DNA from 4 places in the Pseudarthrobacter sp. 902506025 genome. Region 1 is predicted to be linked to each of the others. Evidence: riboswitches for the same ligand, from Rfam matches in the RefSeq annotation. Region 1 holds a riboswitch; each other region holds the start of a gene.

Region 1 (3,202 bases):
GCGCAAGGTGGACCAACGGCCGGCCCAGGCGGCCAAGGTAGAGCCCGCCGTCCTGCTCTGCCACCACCTCAAGGCCCAGCGCACGCTGGTAGTAGTCGGTCATGACCTTCATGTCGCCCACCTTGAGCATCACGGTGCCCATGGCGAGGTCGGCAGGAAGAAGATCCTGGCTGCTGGCTGATGCGGTCATTGAAGGCTCCTTGCATTGGCGGCCGTCCCATTGGCGGCCTGTCACCTATTAAAATTACTTGAAGCTTCAATTTATTCCAAGTCCCCGGGAACCGTTTGTCAGCGAATGATCCGCCCGCCCAGCACCACCTGCTCCAGCGCCGTAATGGTCTCCGGTACAGCCCGCGGATCTTCCCGGCATACGACGACGTCGGCGCGGGCCCCCTCTTCCACTCCATCCGCTCCCAGCCAACTGCGTGCTGCCCAGCAGGCGGAGTCGAGGGCCGCGTCCATGGGGAGGCCGGCGCCGTGCAGGGCGAGGATTTCGTCGGTGATCCTGCCGTGCCGGATCACGCTGCCGGCATCGGTGCCGGCAAAGATGCGCACACCCGCTGTGTGGGCTTCCGCCACCCGCTCGAGCCTGCGTTCCCATAAGGCGCGCATGTGGGCTGCATAGCGCGGGAATTTCGCGTCCGCTTGGGCGGCAATGTCGGGGAAGGTGGCGATATTGATGAGCGTGGGCACGATCGGTACGCCCTGCTCCACGAACCGGGGCAGGTGGCGGGGCAGGAGCCCGGTGGCGTGCTCGACGCAGTCGATGCCGGCGTCCAACACCTGGTCGAGGGTGTCTTCGGCGAAGCAGTGGGCCGTCACCCTGGCGCCTTCGTCGTGCGCCGCCTGGACGGCATCGCGGACGACGGCGGCGGGAAACGACGGCGCCAGGTCACCGGCGCTGCGGTCAATCCAGTCACCCACCAGCTTGACCCAGCCGTCGCCGTCGCGCGCCTGCTTGCGGACGGCCTCCACGAGGCCGTCCGGTTCAACTTCCTCAGCGAAGCCGCGCAGGTAACGGCGCGTCCGGGCGATATGGCGCCCGGCACGGATCAACACCGGGAAGTCCCTGCCACCCTGCATCCAGCGGGTATCCGCCGGCGAGCCGGCATCCCGGACCAGGAGGGTTCCGGCGTTGAGGTCCGCCTGCGCCTGGTCCCTGGCGGCTGCGGGCTCCACGGGGCCCGCAGGGCCCAGGCCGATGTGGCAGTGGGCGTCCACGAAGCCCGGCAGGACCCAGCCGTCGAGTACCCGGCCGGGAGGAGTGTCCGGCTTGTTGAACGTGAGCCTTCCGTCCACCGACCAAAGTCCATGCCGCACCCGGTCCGGCGCGGTCAGGACGGGTCCACGGAAGTGGATGATGTCTGCCATGGGGCTCCTTTCGATGCCCGGTCAGGCTAGCACCGCAATTATGACAAGCCTGGTTCAGGGGCCTGTGGTAGCTTCGTTCCTGACCACACGGGTGCCCTTGCAGGGGCTGAGATCGGGCTGACGCAGCCTGCGACCGTTGAACCTGTCCGGGTAATGCCGGCGAAGGAAGTGAGTATTCCCTTGAGTACGCAAAACACGCAGTTGAACCCTGCCCTGCTGCCGTCCGCCGGGGAGCCCGGCGACACATCAGTTCCGCAGGTAACCCAGTCCCTGAAGTCCCATTCCCTCGCCTACCTTGCGGATGAGGCGTCCGGGATCCGGGTACCGGTGACGGAAATTTCCCTTGAACCATCACCCAACGGCCAGCCGAACGCACCCTTCCGGACCTACCGGACTGCCGGACCCGGCAGCGACCCCGTCCGCGGGCTGCAGCCCTTCCGCGCAGAGTGGATCGCCGCGCGCGGGGACACCGAACCCTACGGCGGCCGGGAGCGCAACCTGCTCGACGACGGCCGCTCGGCCGTGCGCCGCGGTGCTGCCTCCGCGGAGTGGAAGGGCGCACAGCCGGTGCCACGCCGCGCCGTCGACGGCCGGACGGTGACGCAGATGCACTATGCCCGGCAGGGAATCGTGACGCAGGAAATGCGCTTCGTGGCGCTGCGCGAAAACTGCGACGTTGAGCTGGTCCGCAGCGAGGTTGCTGCCGGCAGGGCCATCATCCCGAACAACATCAACCATCCGGAATCCGAGCCGATGATCATTGGCAAGGCTTTCCTGGTGAAGATCAACGCGAACATTGGCAACTCCGCGGTGACGAGTTCCATCGCGGAGGAGGTGGACAAGCTGCAGTGGGCCACCCAGTGGGGTGCCGACACCGTCATGGACCTCTCCACCGGCGACGACATCCACACCACGCGGGAGTGGATCATCCGCAACTCCCCCGTGCCGATCGGGACGGTGCCGATCTACCAGGCGCTGGAAAAGGTCAACGGCGAGGCCAACGCCCTCACGTGGGAGATCTTCCGCGACACCGTGATCGAACAGTGCGAGCAGGGTGTGGACTACATGACCATCCACGCCGGCGTGCTGCTCCGCTATGTCCCGCTGACGGCCAACCGGGTGACCGGCATCGTCTCGCGCGGCGGCTCCATCATGGCCGGCTGGTGCCTGGCCCACCACCAGGAGAACTTCCTGTACACGCACTTCGACGAGCTGTGTGAAATTTTCGCCAAATACGACGTCGCCTTCTCCCTGGGTGACGGCCTCCGCCCTGGTTCCACGGCGGACGCCAACGACGCCGCGCAGTTCGCGGAGCTGGACACGCTCGCCGAGCTGACGCAGCGGGCCTGGGGGTACGACGTCCAGGTGATGGTGGAGGGGCCCGGCCACGTTCCCTTCCACCTGGTCCGTGAGAATGTGGAACGGCAGCAGGAGCTGTGCAAGGGTGCGCCCTTCTATACCCTGGGCCCGCTGGTCACCGACATCGCTCCCGGCTACGACCACATCACGTCGGCAATCGGCGCCACCGAGATTGCCAGGTACGGGACCGCCATGCTCTGCTACGTCACGCCAAAGGAACACCTGGGCCTGCCCAACAAGGACGACGTCAAGACGGGTGTCATCACCTACAAGATCGCGGCGCACGCGGCGGATCTGGCCAAGGGCCACCCGGGGGCGCACGAACGGGACGACGCCCTGTCCAAGGCACGGTTCGAATTCCGCTGGCGCGACCAGTTCGCCCTGTCCCTGGATCCTGTGACCGCGGAGGCGTTCCACGACGAGACGCTTCCCGCTGAACCGGCCAAGACGGCGCACTTCTGTTCCATGTGCG
Region 2 (3,202 bases), on a different contig from region 1:
GCCGTCAGGCGCTCCCGAGGCGAGGAACTGGGCGTGCAGCTTTTCCCCTACCTCGGCGTAGAGCCAGAAACAGGGCAGAACAGCGGCGGCCAGGACGGCGTAACTTCCCGACGCCGACGCTGCAGTGAGGTGGTCCACGTAGGCCTTGGTGACGGGGCCAAGTCCGCCCTGGGCAGGGCGGGTGCTGAGCCATGAGCGGTGCAGCTCCGACTCCACCTCCAGGCATTGCTGCGAGGATCCGGCCCAGAACAGCTGCTCCGCTTCGGAGGGGGCCAGGGCACTGGCCCGGGCGAGGACGCGGGAGTAGCCGTTCAGGTACAGGGCATCCTGCGCCAGGTAGTAGGCAAAGTCCTTCTCAGCAAGGTCTCCGGAGGCCAGGCCGCGGATGAAGTCCAGGGCGTAGATGTCCGCCACGTCCTGCTGGGCTTCCGTCCACAGCCGGGCAGCGAAAGCGCCTTCCGCGGGGGCCGGCCGCACATGGTGGAAATGGTGCACGGGGCCGTTGCCCTGGCCCACCTCAAGCTGCTCCGAGTTCTCAAGGGCGCCGGCCAGCCATGGCTTGACCGTCAGGAGCGATGCCTCCCAGTCCCCAAGGCGTGCCTGGACGGTGGCCATCGCGGAGGACAGGGAGCAGCCGGTGCCATGGCTGTTGCGGGTGGAAATTCGTTTGCCGTGCACTTCCACCACTTCCTGGGACAGGAGGCCGGCCGTGTTGACCAGCGCGTCCGGGCAGTCTGCACCCGCGAGGTGGCCACCCTTGACCAGCACGGTGGCTCCGGTGGCTTCGGCAAGGCGCCTTCCCTGGTCCAGCGCCGCCGGCCAGGTCCCGGCAGGGTCCCCGCCCACCAGCATGGCAAGCTCCGGGAGGTTGGGAGTGATGAGGTGCGCCAGGGGCAGCAGTTCGCGGAGGGCAGCCTCCGCGGATTCCTTCAGCAGCCGGTCACCACTGGTGGCCACCATCACGGGGTCGAGGACCACGACGGCGGGGCGCACCTTCTCCAGCCAATGCCGGACAGTGCGGATGACGCTCTCGTCGCCCAGCATGCCGATCTTGACCGCGTCGATGGAGATATCGTCGCTGACCGCGTCCAGTTGTTCGGCGAGGAAAGCGGCCGGAGGAACGTGGACAGCCTGCACGCCACGGGTGTTCTGTGCCGTCAGGGCGGTGATGGCAGCCATACCGTATCCGCCGTGGGCGGCAATGCTTTTGAGGTCGGCCTGGATGCCGGCGCCACCGGACGGGTCGGAGCCCGCGATCGAGAGGACCCGCGGGACGTCCCGGCCCGGGGGCAGCGCGGTGGGAACGCCGGAGGCAGCAGGAAGGGGCATGGAAAGGGTCGAAGACAAGAGACATCCCTTCGCCGGTACTAGCCGGACAGGTTCAACGGGTCTGGATCTCAGCCGGCCTTCTGCGCGGCACCCCGTGTCGGTTTCCACCCTAGCCCGTAGGCCGCACCAGGAGGAAAGGATGACAGCCCTCGGGTCAAGGAAACAACAACCTCGCAGCAGCAGGAATCCCCGCCACACGGCCGATTCCCACGGTGCTTCCCGGGTGAATCGTCCGCAGGACGGGGATTCCTTACTGCGTGGCCGTTTGGCCGGTAACTCCTGCGCCTAGAGCTCCGAGGCAGGCACACCCACGCCGAGGATGATGGGTTCCTCGGGCGCCTTGCCCGGTTCCGCCGGTGCCTGCTGGGGCTTCACGGGTTCGGGAGCCTTGGCCGCGTGCGAATGGCCTGCGCCTGCCGCCTGGACGTTTTCGTGATGCTGGACGGCGGTCTCGTTGGCGGCACCCTGGGCACGGCTGGCGGCACGGTGGCGCCGCGGCCTGCGCTGTCGCGACTGCTCCAGCGTGTGGTCGGAGTAGTCCTTTCCGGCTGCAGCTTCCGTTGCGGCGGCGCGGGCTTCCGCTCCCCCGCCGTCGTGCTGCCGTTCCGGCACCGCAGCCTCCGGCACCTTCACGGCTTCGGCGGTCTTGGCAGGCGCGTTCTCCACAGGGGAAGCCGGCTGGCCAAGGTGGGCGAACGCTTCCGCGAGCCGGTCCAGAGTGAGGGCAGGCAGGGGATGCTGTTCCTCAGCGTGCTCCACGAACGGAAGCGGGACTTCCTCGCCGCCGAACGTCAGGACAGCCGCAGGACGTGCCGGGGCATCGGCGTCGTGCTTCTCCTCGACGGGCGCCGGCGCAGGCTCCACGGAAGGCACCTGCCGGGCTGCCGCCACCTCATCGTCATGCAGGTGGGCAGCGTGGGCCGCAGCGGCAATGTTCGCCAGGGCAAGCCTGGTGGCCTCCGCCTTGGCGTGCCGCTCGGCGTCCGACGGGTCGGGCTGGACCGTGTGCACGTGGACGGCAGGTGCCGGGGCCGCTTCGGGCTGCTGCCCGCCGCGTCCGCGCCGCCGCTTGCGTTCAGTACGCACGCCGGGTTGGGCATTGTCGTTCCGCTGCCCTTCCGGACGGGCTTCCGCGCGGGCTTCGGGCCGGTTGTCGGTGCGCTGGACGTGGTGCTCGGCGGCAACGATGTTGGCGCGGCGGTGCTCCACGGGATCGTCGTGGGTCACAACGCCACGGCCGGCGCAGGCCTCGCACTGCTCGCCGAAGACTTCCAGCAGTCCGGTGCCCATGCGCTTGCGGGTCATCTGGACCAGGCCAAGCGAGGTGACCTCGGCCACCTGGTGCTTGGTCCGGTCACGGCCCAGGCACTCCACCAGGCGGCGCAGGACCAGGTCGCGGTTGGATTCGAGCACCATGTCGATGAAGTCGATCACGATGATGCCGCCGATATCGCGCAGCCTCAGCTGGCGCACCACTTCCTCGGCTGCCTCAAGGTTGTTCTTGGTGACGGTCTCCTCAAGGTTGCCGCCGCTGCCGGTGAACTTGCCCGTGTTGACGTCCACCACGGTCATCGCCTCGGTACGGTCGATCACCAGGGAGCCGCCGGAGGGCAGGAAGACCTTCCGTTCAAGCGCCTTGTGGATCTGCTCGTCGATGCGCCAGGCGGCGAAGATGTCCTGGTCCTTGGTCCACTTCTCAAGGCGGCCCACAAGGTCCGGCGCCACATAGGTGACGTAGGCCTCGATGGTGTCCCAGGCTTCCTCACCGGAAACGATGAGCTTGGAGAAGTCCTCGTTGAAGACGTCGCGGACCACCTTGATGGTCAGATCGGGTTCGCCGTAGAGCAGCTCGGGAGCCAGGATCTTGGTGGAC
Region 3 (3,202 bases), on a different contig from region 1:
AGTAGTGGGTGACGTCCGCGGCGAAACCGTGCCGGCGGAATCCGTTGCCGTAGAAACGGTTGGGCTGGGATGAAGTCATTTCGTAGATGGCCAGGTGGCCGGTGATTGCCCCGCGGAGCCGCCGGTTCAGGCCGCACAGCGACATGAGGTTCACGGATGCGAGGGAGACGGCCGGGATGGTGTCGACGTACGCGCCGTACCTGTCGTCCAGGCCCAGCCCGCGCATGGTCCGGGCAAACAGCGCGCTGTGCATCCGTTCCGGCCTGCCGCCGCCGTATTCGTCCGCCTGGATTTCCACGAGGGCAGCCTTCGCCCGGCCGGTGAGCCGCGGAATGGCCCAGGTGTGCGGATCCGCTTCTTTCAACTGGTACACGGACTTGTGGATCAGGAACTCTTTGAGCTGCTCCAGGCTTGCCTTCCGTGCGACAAAGCGGGAAACGCTGGGACCGGTGTCCATACCGGCGAGGCCAAAAAGGACGTCGGCAACGGCATCGCTGGTCATGGCAATCCCGGCGGGCAGGTCGGCGTCACCGGCGGCCTGGCGTGCGGCGGCACGAAGGGCGGCTTCGAAGGGTTCCTCGATCAGGCGCCGGACCCTGATCAGGGCCGGTTCCCACTCCCAGGCGTCGCTGACCCCGTCCAGGCCCGAATAATGCAGTTCGTAGAGGCAAAAGAGGGACAGCTGGATGTCTTCGTCGGCGATGATGTCACCGGTTCGGGCCACCTGCCCCGCGACCAGCCGGTGCAGCCCGTCCAGCTCGGGCGTGGCTGCATCAGGGGCCTTGGACAGGGCCGCAAAGAGGGCGCTGCTGATGGGGCCTCTGGTGTCCGGGATTCTCATGGTGCTCCTTGGTTGCCGCGCCGGTTGCGGGAAGGGACGCCGAAGGTGCTCCCATTCCCTGTGGTGGTCGTACCCCGGGGACAATATAGTAAGCATGATTACTAATGAAAGCTAAGCGGCCTGGTGTCGCCGGGCATGTACGGTGCTTGTCCCGCTGCGCCTGGTCAGCCAGGGCTGGTTGGCCGGCGCTACTCGTCCAGCGCCGACCCCAGGATGTCGCGCAGTGCCTCAACCACCAGTTCGTGGTCCTGCAGCTGCGGCAGTCCGGACACCGCCACGGAAGCCACCACCCCAACGCCCGTGACGTGGATCGGAAACGCGCCCCCGTGTGCCGCATAGCGGGACTGGTCGAACCAGGCGTTGTCCTCGATCCGGCCGCCGCCCAGCCGGCCACGCAGTCCCACCAGGAGGGAGGGCACCTCGTACCGGAGGGCAGTGCGCTGCTTGGCCCGGATCCAGTGGCCGTTGTCAGGCGTGGCGCCAGGAAGTGCGACATGGAACAGCACCTGCTCACCCTTGGCGATGTCGATGGCGATGGGCAACGACCGCTCCTTGCCCAGTTCAACGAGGAGCAGGCCAAGGTTCAACGCATCGTCCAGCGAGAAGCCGGGGAACTGGAGCTCCCGGACCTCCGCCTCGATGCGGGCAATCTGCGCCTCCAGTGAGCCCTCCGGCTGGGCGTCGCTGGAATCAGGATCGAACCCGGTCACATCCGGTGGATTGGCGGTCATGGCCCTCAATCTACTCCTGCCAGGTGTAAACTTGACCACGCCCAACTGGGCGAAATGAACAGCGTTACCCAACCACAAAGCAACACTAAAAACGACAGGGGAGCGCCGCCGTCGGGCATCCTGGCGCAGGCCGGGCACCGCAGGTGGGCGCTGAGAGTGCGGACAGCCGCAGACCCTCGAACCTGATCCGGTTAGTACCGGCGCAAGGGAGTCGAGTTCTCAAAGTGTCGCGGATGCACGGCCACAGGCCGGCAGCCGGGTCCACTTTCCCCTCCTGTTTCCCAGGAGGATCACATGAGTACTGCAGCAATCAAGAAGACCACCAGTAAGTCCTGGCGCGTCGTGGACATCGTCGTCGCCGCCCTGGTGGCCATCGCGGGCGGCGTCATTTTCTGGGCATGGGACCAGGGGGCCGCCGCACTGTCCGCCCCCATGAACGCCGCCTACCCGCCCCTGACCGGACTGCTCGCCGGCGGCTGGATGATTCCCGGGGTGCTGGGCATGCTCATCATCCGCAAGCCCGGGGCTGCCCTGTTCTGCGAGACCGTAGCCGCCACCGGCGAACTGCTGATGGGTTCCCAGTACGGCGCCTCGGTCCTGTTTTCGGGTTTCATCCAGGGCCTGGGCGCGGAAATCATTTTCGCGATCTTCGTCTACCGCAAGTTCAACCTTCCTGTATCGCTGCTGGCCGGCGCCGCGGCAGGGTTCTTCTGCGGCCTGAATGACTCGTTTGCCCCGTGGGGCTGGAACATTGCCTACTCCGGCGCGGACAAGCTCGCCTACATCGTGCTGACCACCCTTTCCGGGGCCATCCTGGCGGGCGCTTTGTCCTGGCTTGCCACCCGCGGCCTGGCCCGCACCGGCGTGCTGAGCTCCTTCGCGTCCCGCAAGGCTGCCACGGAGCCCGTCTTCTCCTGATGGCACCCTCCCAGGACGCCTCCGGCATGGTCCGGCCTGCCGCCATCGCCGCCCGCGGCTGGGGATGGCGGCACGCCGGCCGGGCCAAGCCCGCCGTCCACGGCCTTGACCTGGACATCGCCCCCGGGGAGCGGGTGCTCCTGCTGGGGCCCTCCGGCGCCGGGAAGTCCACGCTGCTGCACGCCCTTGCCGGCGTCCTGGGGGACATCAACGACGACGGCGAGGCAGGCGACGCCGACGAGTCCGGTTCGCTGCTGGTGGACGGGGCCCCGCCACGGGCACGGCGCGGCCGCGCCGGCCTCATGCAGCAGGACCCGGAGACCCAGGTGGTCCTGTCGCGGGTGGGGGACGACGTCGCCTTCGGCGCCGAAAACCTTGCGGTGCCCCGCGACGCCATCTGGCCGCGCGTTCACGAGGCACTTGCCGACGTCGGGCTCGCCCACCTCCCGCTGGACCACCCGACGTCGGCCCTCTCCGGCGGCCAAAAGCAGCGCCTGGCGCTGGCGGGCATCCTGGCGATGCGTCCCGGACTGATCCTGCTGGACGAGCCCACCGCCAACCTGGACCCGGACGGCGTGCTGGAGGTCCGCGACGCCGTGGCCCGCTCCCTGGACAAAACCGGGGCGACGCTGGTGGTGGTGGAGCACCGGGTGTCCGTCTGGAAGGACCTCGTGGACCGGATCGTGGTCCTGCAGCCCGGCTCCGCCGCGGA
Region 4 (3,202 bases), on a different contig from region 1:
GGGAAGCTGCGGAACAGCGTCGATCCGGTAGCCGCCGTCGGGCAACTGGACGATCTCCTGCTCAGGCATGTTCAGGCTGGCGCCCCCGCGTGCCCGTTCCAGCGCCACCCGCTTCAGTCCCACCTCGCGGAGGAGGCCCAGTACGGGGGAGGCAGTCCCGGCGTCGAGATCGGCCTGGGCGCCTTTATAGCTGAGCTTGTCACGGCTGATGACCCGCGCCCTCCGGACGCCCACGGACAGCACTGTCGCGTCGCCGTCGAGCGTGAAGTCCCAGACGAAAGCCGAACACTCCTGGCCGGGCAGCAGGCTTCCGGCGCCCTCGCTGATCACCTCGGGGTGCAGCGGGATCCGGCCGTCCGGGGCGTAGAACGTCTGTCCGCGGCGCCGCGTCTCGGCGTCCAGCGGGCCGCCCGGAGCAACAAACGCCGGAACGTCGGCGATGGCGTACATAACCCGGTAGCCGTTTCCGTCCGGTTCGATGAACACTGCCTGGTCCAGGTCCGTGGACGACGCCGGATCGATGGTCACGAATCCGACGGCGGTCAGGTCGTAGGACGGCAGTTTCAGCGCGGCGACGGCGGCGCGGGCGTCTTCCACTGCTTCGGCGGGGTACGGTCCCGGCAGTTCAAGTTCCGTCCGCAGCAGGCCCAGCGCCTCTTCCAGGGCGTTCTTGTGGTCATGGACGTTGGGGGCCAACCGATGATGTGACACAAAAATCAGCGTATCCCCAAGTCCCGGAATTAAGCAGGCTCAGGAGCCGGTGCCGTCCAGCGCGTCGAGAAGGGAGGCGGCGGCGGCTGCGGGGTCGGGTGCTTCGGTGATGGCGCGGACCACCACGATCCTGCCGGCACCGGCCTCCACCACGTCACGGACGTTTCCGTGGTCGATGCCGCCGATGGCAAACCATGGCACGGGATCTCCGGCCTGCCGGGAGGCTTCGGCGGCATATGCCACCAGTTCAGGGCCGACGGCGGCCCTGCCGGGTTTGGTGGGCGTGGCCCAGACCGGACCCACACAGAAGTAGTCCAGCCCGGACGGCCCCACCGTTGCGGCCAAAGCGGCGTCCACCTGGTCAGTGGTGTGGCTGGAGAGCCCAATGGCCGCGTTGCCGTTGACCAGCGTCCGCGCTGCCGGCAGCGGAAGGTCCTTCTGGCCGATGTGGAACACCGGCGCCCCGGACAGCACGGCGATGTCCGCACGGTCGTTGACGGCCCACAGCCGGCCATGGCGTACCGCTGTTTCCTTCAGGACCGCCAGGAGGTCCAGTTCCTCTGCGGCTTCGATGGTCTTGTCGCGCAGCTGGATGATGTCCACGCCGCCGGCAAACGCGGCGTCAACGAAGTCCGCGAAATCGCCGCGCGCAGTCCGTGCGTCGGTGCAGAGGTACAGGCGCGCTGCCTTGAGGGCGTCAATGTGGCCGGCGTTGGCAACTTCGGCGGGGAGGGCAGCGGAGGCTGGGGCGTGGGGGCCGGCGGGCAGGGATGAGGCGGACACATTCATGCCTGCAAGCCTAGTTCCTCTAAACTGGGCTGGTACTGCGGGAGCCCGCGGCAGCTGTCATAAAGCGCCGGGCTGAGAGGGCGTCAGAGCCGACCGCTTGACCTGATCCGGTTAATGCCGGCGTAGGGAAGGAACCACATGCGCAACCCCGTTGACAGTCTCCCCGGGCCCGAAGGCGCCAGCGCAAACTCCACTGTCCGGGCCGACGTCGCCGTCATCGGCGGGGGAGTGGTGGGCCACGGCATCGCCTGGGAGGCGCAGCGTTCCGGACGCTCCGTTGCCCTGATCGACGACGCACCCGGAAACGGTGCCAGCTGGGCCGCCGCGGGCATGCTGGCCCCGGTCAGCGAACTGCACTACCAGGAGGAGGACCTCCTGGAACTGATGCTTGAGGCGTCGTCCCGCTGGCCAGGGTTCGCCGCGGGGATCGCCGGCGCGACGGGGGCGGATTGCGGATACCTGACGACGCCGACACTCGCCGTGGGTGCCGACGCCGCGGACCGCCGCGCGCTGATGGACCTCCGCGCGGTACAACAGGCCAACGGACTGGGGGTGGAGCCCCTGGCCGTGCGCGAAGCCCGCAAACGCGAGCCGCTCCTCAGCCCCGCCATCGCCTGTGCCCTGGACACACCCGCGGACCACCAAGTGGACCCCCGGCGCCTGGTGGCGGCCCTGCGGCTGGCCCTCGCGGGCGTTGCACTGACGTCCCCGGAGCTGGCCGCCGCGGGCGCGGTGGACGGGTATGCCGTGCCGGACCGGGCCACCGGCCTGCTGTGGGAGGGCGGAACGGTTGCCGGTGCCAGCCTCGCCGGCGGCGGCACCGTCCTGGCAACGGAAACCATCGTGGCCAACGGCCTGCAGGCAGGGGACCTTGGCGGCCTGCCCGACGGCCTCGACCTGCCACTGCGCCCAGTCCACGGGGACATACTCCGTCTCGCCGTTCCGCAGCACCTCCAGCCCCTGGTGACCTCCACGGTTCGTGGGCTGGTGCACGGAGTCCCCGTCTACATCGTCCCCCGGCAGGACGGGACCGTGGTGATCGGGGCAACCCAGCGCGAGGACGCGCTCTCCGATGCCGTGAGCGCCGGAGGCGTCTACCAGCTGCTGCGGGACGCTCAGGCGCTGGTGCCCGCCGTCGCTGAACTGGAACTGCTCGAGTGCACCGCCCGGGCCCGCCCCGGTACCCCCGACAACGCGCCCCTGCTGGGCCGCGTGCCGGTGGATCCGGGGTCCGGAAACCCTGCCGCCGGGCATGTCCCGGGACTCATCATCGCCACCGGGTTCTTCCGGCACGGCGTCCTGCTCACCCCCGCCGCAGCCGCCATCTGCACGGCACTGCTGGACGGGACATCAGATTCCCGCTGGTCGCCCTTCAGCCCGGAGCGGTTCTCCCGGCCGGCGGCAGCCGCCACCACACCCCACATCAAGGAGACAGCGTGAACATCACCCTGAACGGAAACACGCACGAGGTGGCCGACGGCGCCTCCATCACCACGCTCGTCAGCCAAGTCACCGGACGCCCGCTGGCACCCAACGGACAGGCGACGGACGGCGGGAAACTGGGCGTCGCCGTCGCACATAATGCCCAGGTGGTGCCGCGGAGCCAATGGTTCGCCACCGCGCTCGCCGAGGGCGACGATATTGAACTTGTCACTGCAGTACAGGGAGGCTGACGCCATGACCGAAACCAGCACCATCAACC

The links. Region 1 has a riboswitch for thiamine pyrophosphate ahead of thiC (phosphomethylpyrimidine synthase ThiC). Riboswitches for the same ligand answer to the same signal wherever they lie in the genome.
Region 2: linked by a shared signal. The riboswitch ahead of thiD (bifunctional hydroxymethylpyrimidine kinase/phosphomethylpyrimidine kinase) and the one ahead of thiC (phosphomethylpyrimidine synthase ThiC) in region 1 are both predicted to bind thiamine pyrophosphate.
Region 3: linked by a shared signal. The riboswitch ahead of AB0280_RS04090 (ECF transporter S component) and the one ahead of thiC (phosphomethylpyrimidine synthase ThiC) in region 1 are both predicted to bind thiamine pyrophosphate.
Region 4: linked by a shared signal. The riboswitch ahead of AB0280_RS08235 (FAD-dependent oxidoreductase) and the one ahead of thiC (phosphomethylpyrimidine synthase ThiC) in region 1 are both predicted to bind thiamine pyrophosphate.

The regions. Positions count from the first base shown of each region.
Region 1 covers NZ_JBFBKW010000011.1:55,100-58,301, forward strand. The annotation lists gene AB0280_RS17845 (VOC family protein) at 1-190, opposite strand, end outside; gene AB0280_RS17850 (amidohydrolase family protein) at 289-1,371, opposite strand; TPP riboswitch at 1,449-1,556, shown strand; gene thiC (phosphomethylpyrimidine synthase ThiC) at 1,552-3,202, shown strand, end outside.
Region 2 covers NZ_JBFBKW010000009.1:86,392-89,593, reverse strand. The annotation lists gene thiD (bifunctional hydroxymethylpyrimidine kinase/phosphomethylpyrimidine kinase) at 1-1,329, opposite strand, end outside; TPP riboswitch at 1,337-1,434, opposite strand; gene AB0280_RS15975 (Rne/Rng family ribonuclease) at 1,615-3,202, opposite strand, start outside.
Region 3 covers NZ_JBFBKW010000002.1:59,584-62,785, forward strand. The annotation lists gene AB0280_RS04080 (iron-containing redox enzyme family protein) at 1-841, opposite strand, end outside; gene AB0280_RS04085 (heme-degrading domain-containing protein) at 1,030-1,572, opposite strand; TPP riboswitch at 1,659-1,799, shown strand; gene AB0280_RS04090 (ECF transporter S component) at 1,867-2,490, shown strand; gene AB0280_RS04095 (ABC transporter ATP-binding protein) at 2,490-3,202, shown strand, end outside.
Region 4 covers NZ_JBFBKW010000003.1:224,234-227,435, reverse strand. The annotation lists gene AB0280_RS08245 (RNB domain-containing ribonuclease) at 1-711, opposite strand, end outside; gene thiE (thiamine phosphate synthase) at 751-1,500, opposite strand; TPP riboswitch at 1,528-1,646, shown strand; gene AB0280_RS08235 (FAD-dependent oxidoreductase) at 1,639-2,940, shown strand; gene thiS (sulfur carrier protein ThiS) at 2,937-3,173, shown strand; gene AB0280_RS08225 (thiazole synthase) at 3,178-3,202, shown strand, end outside.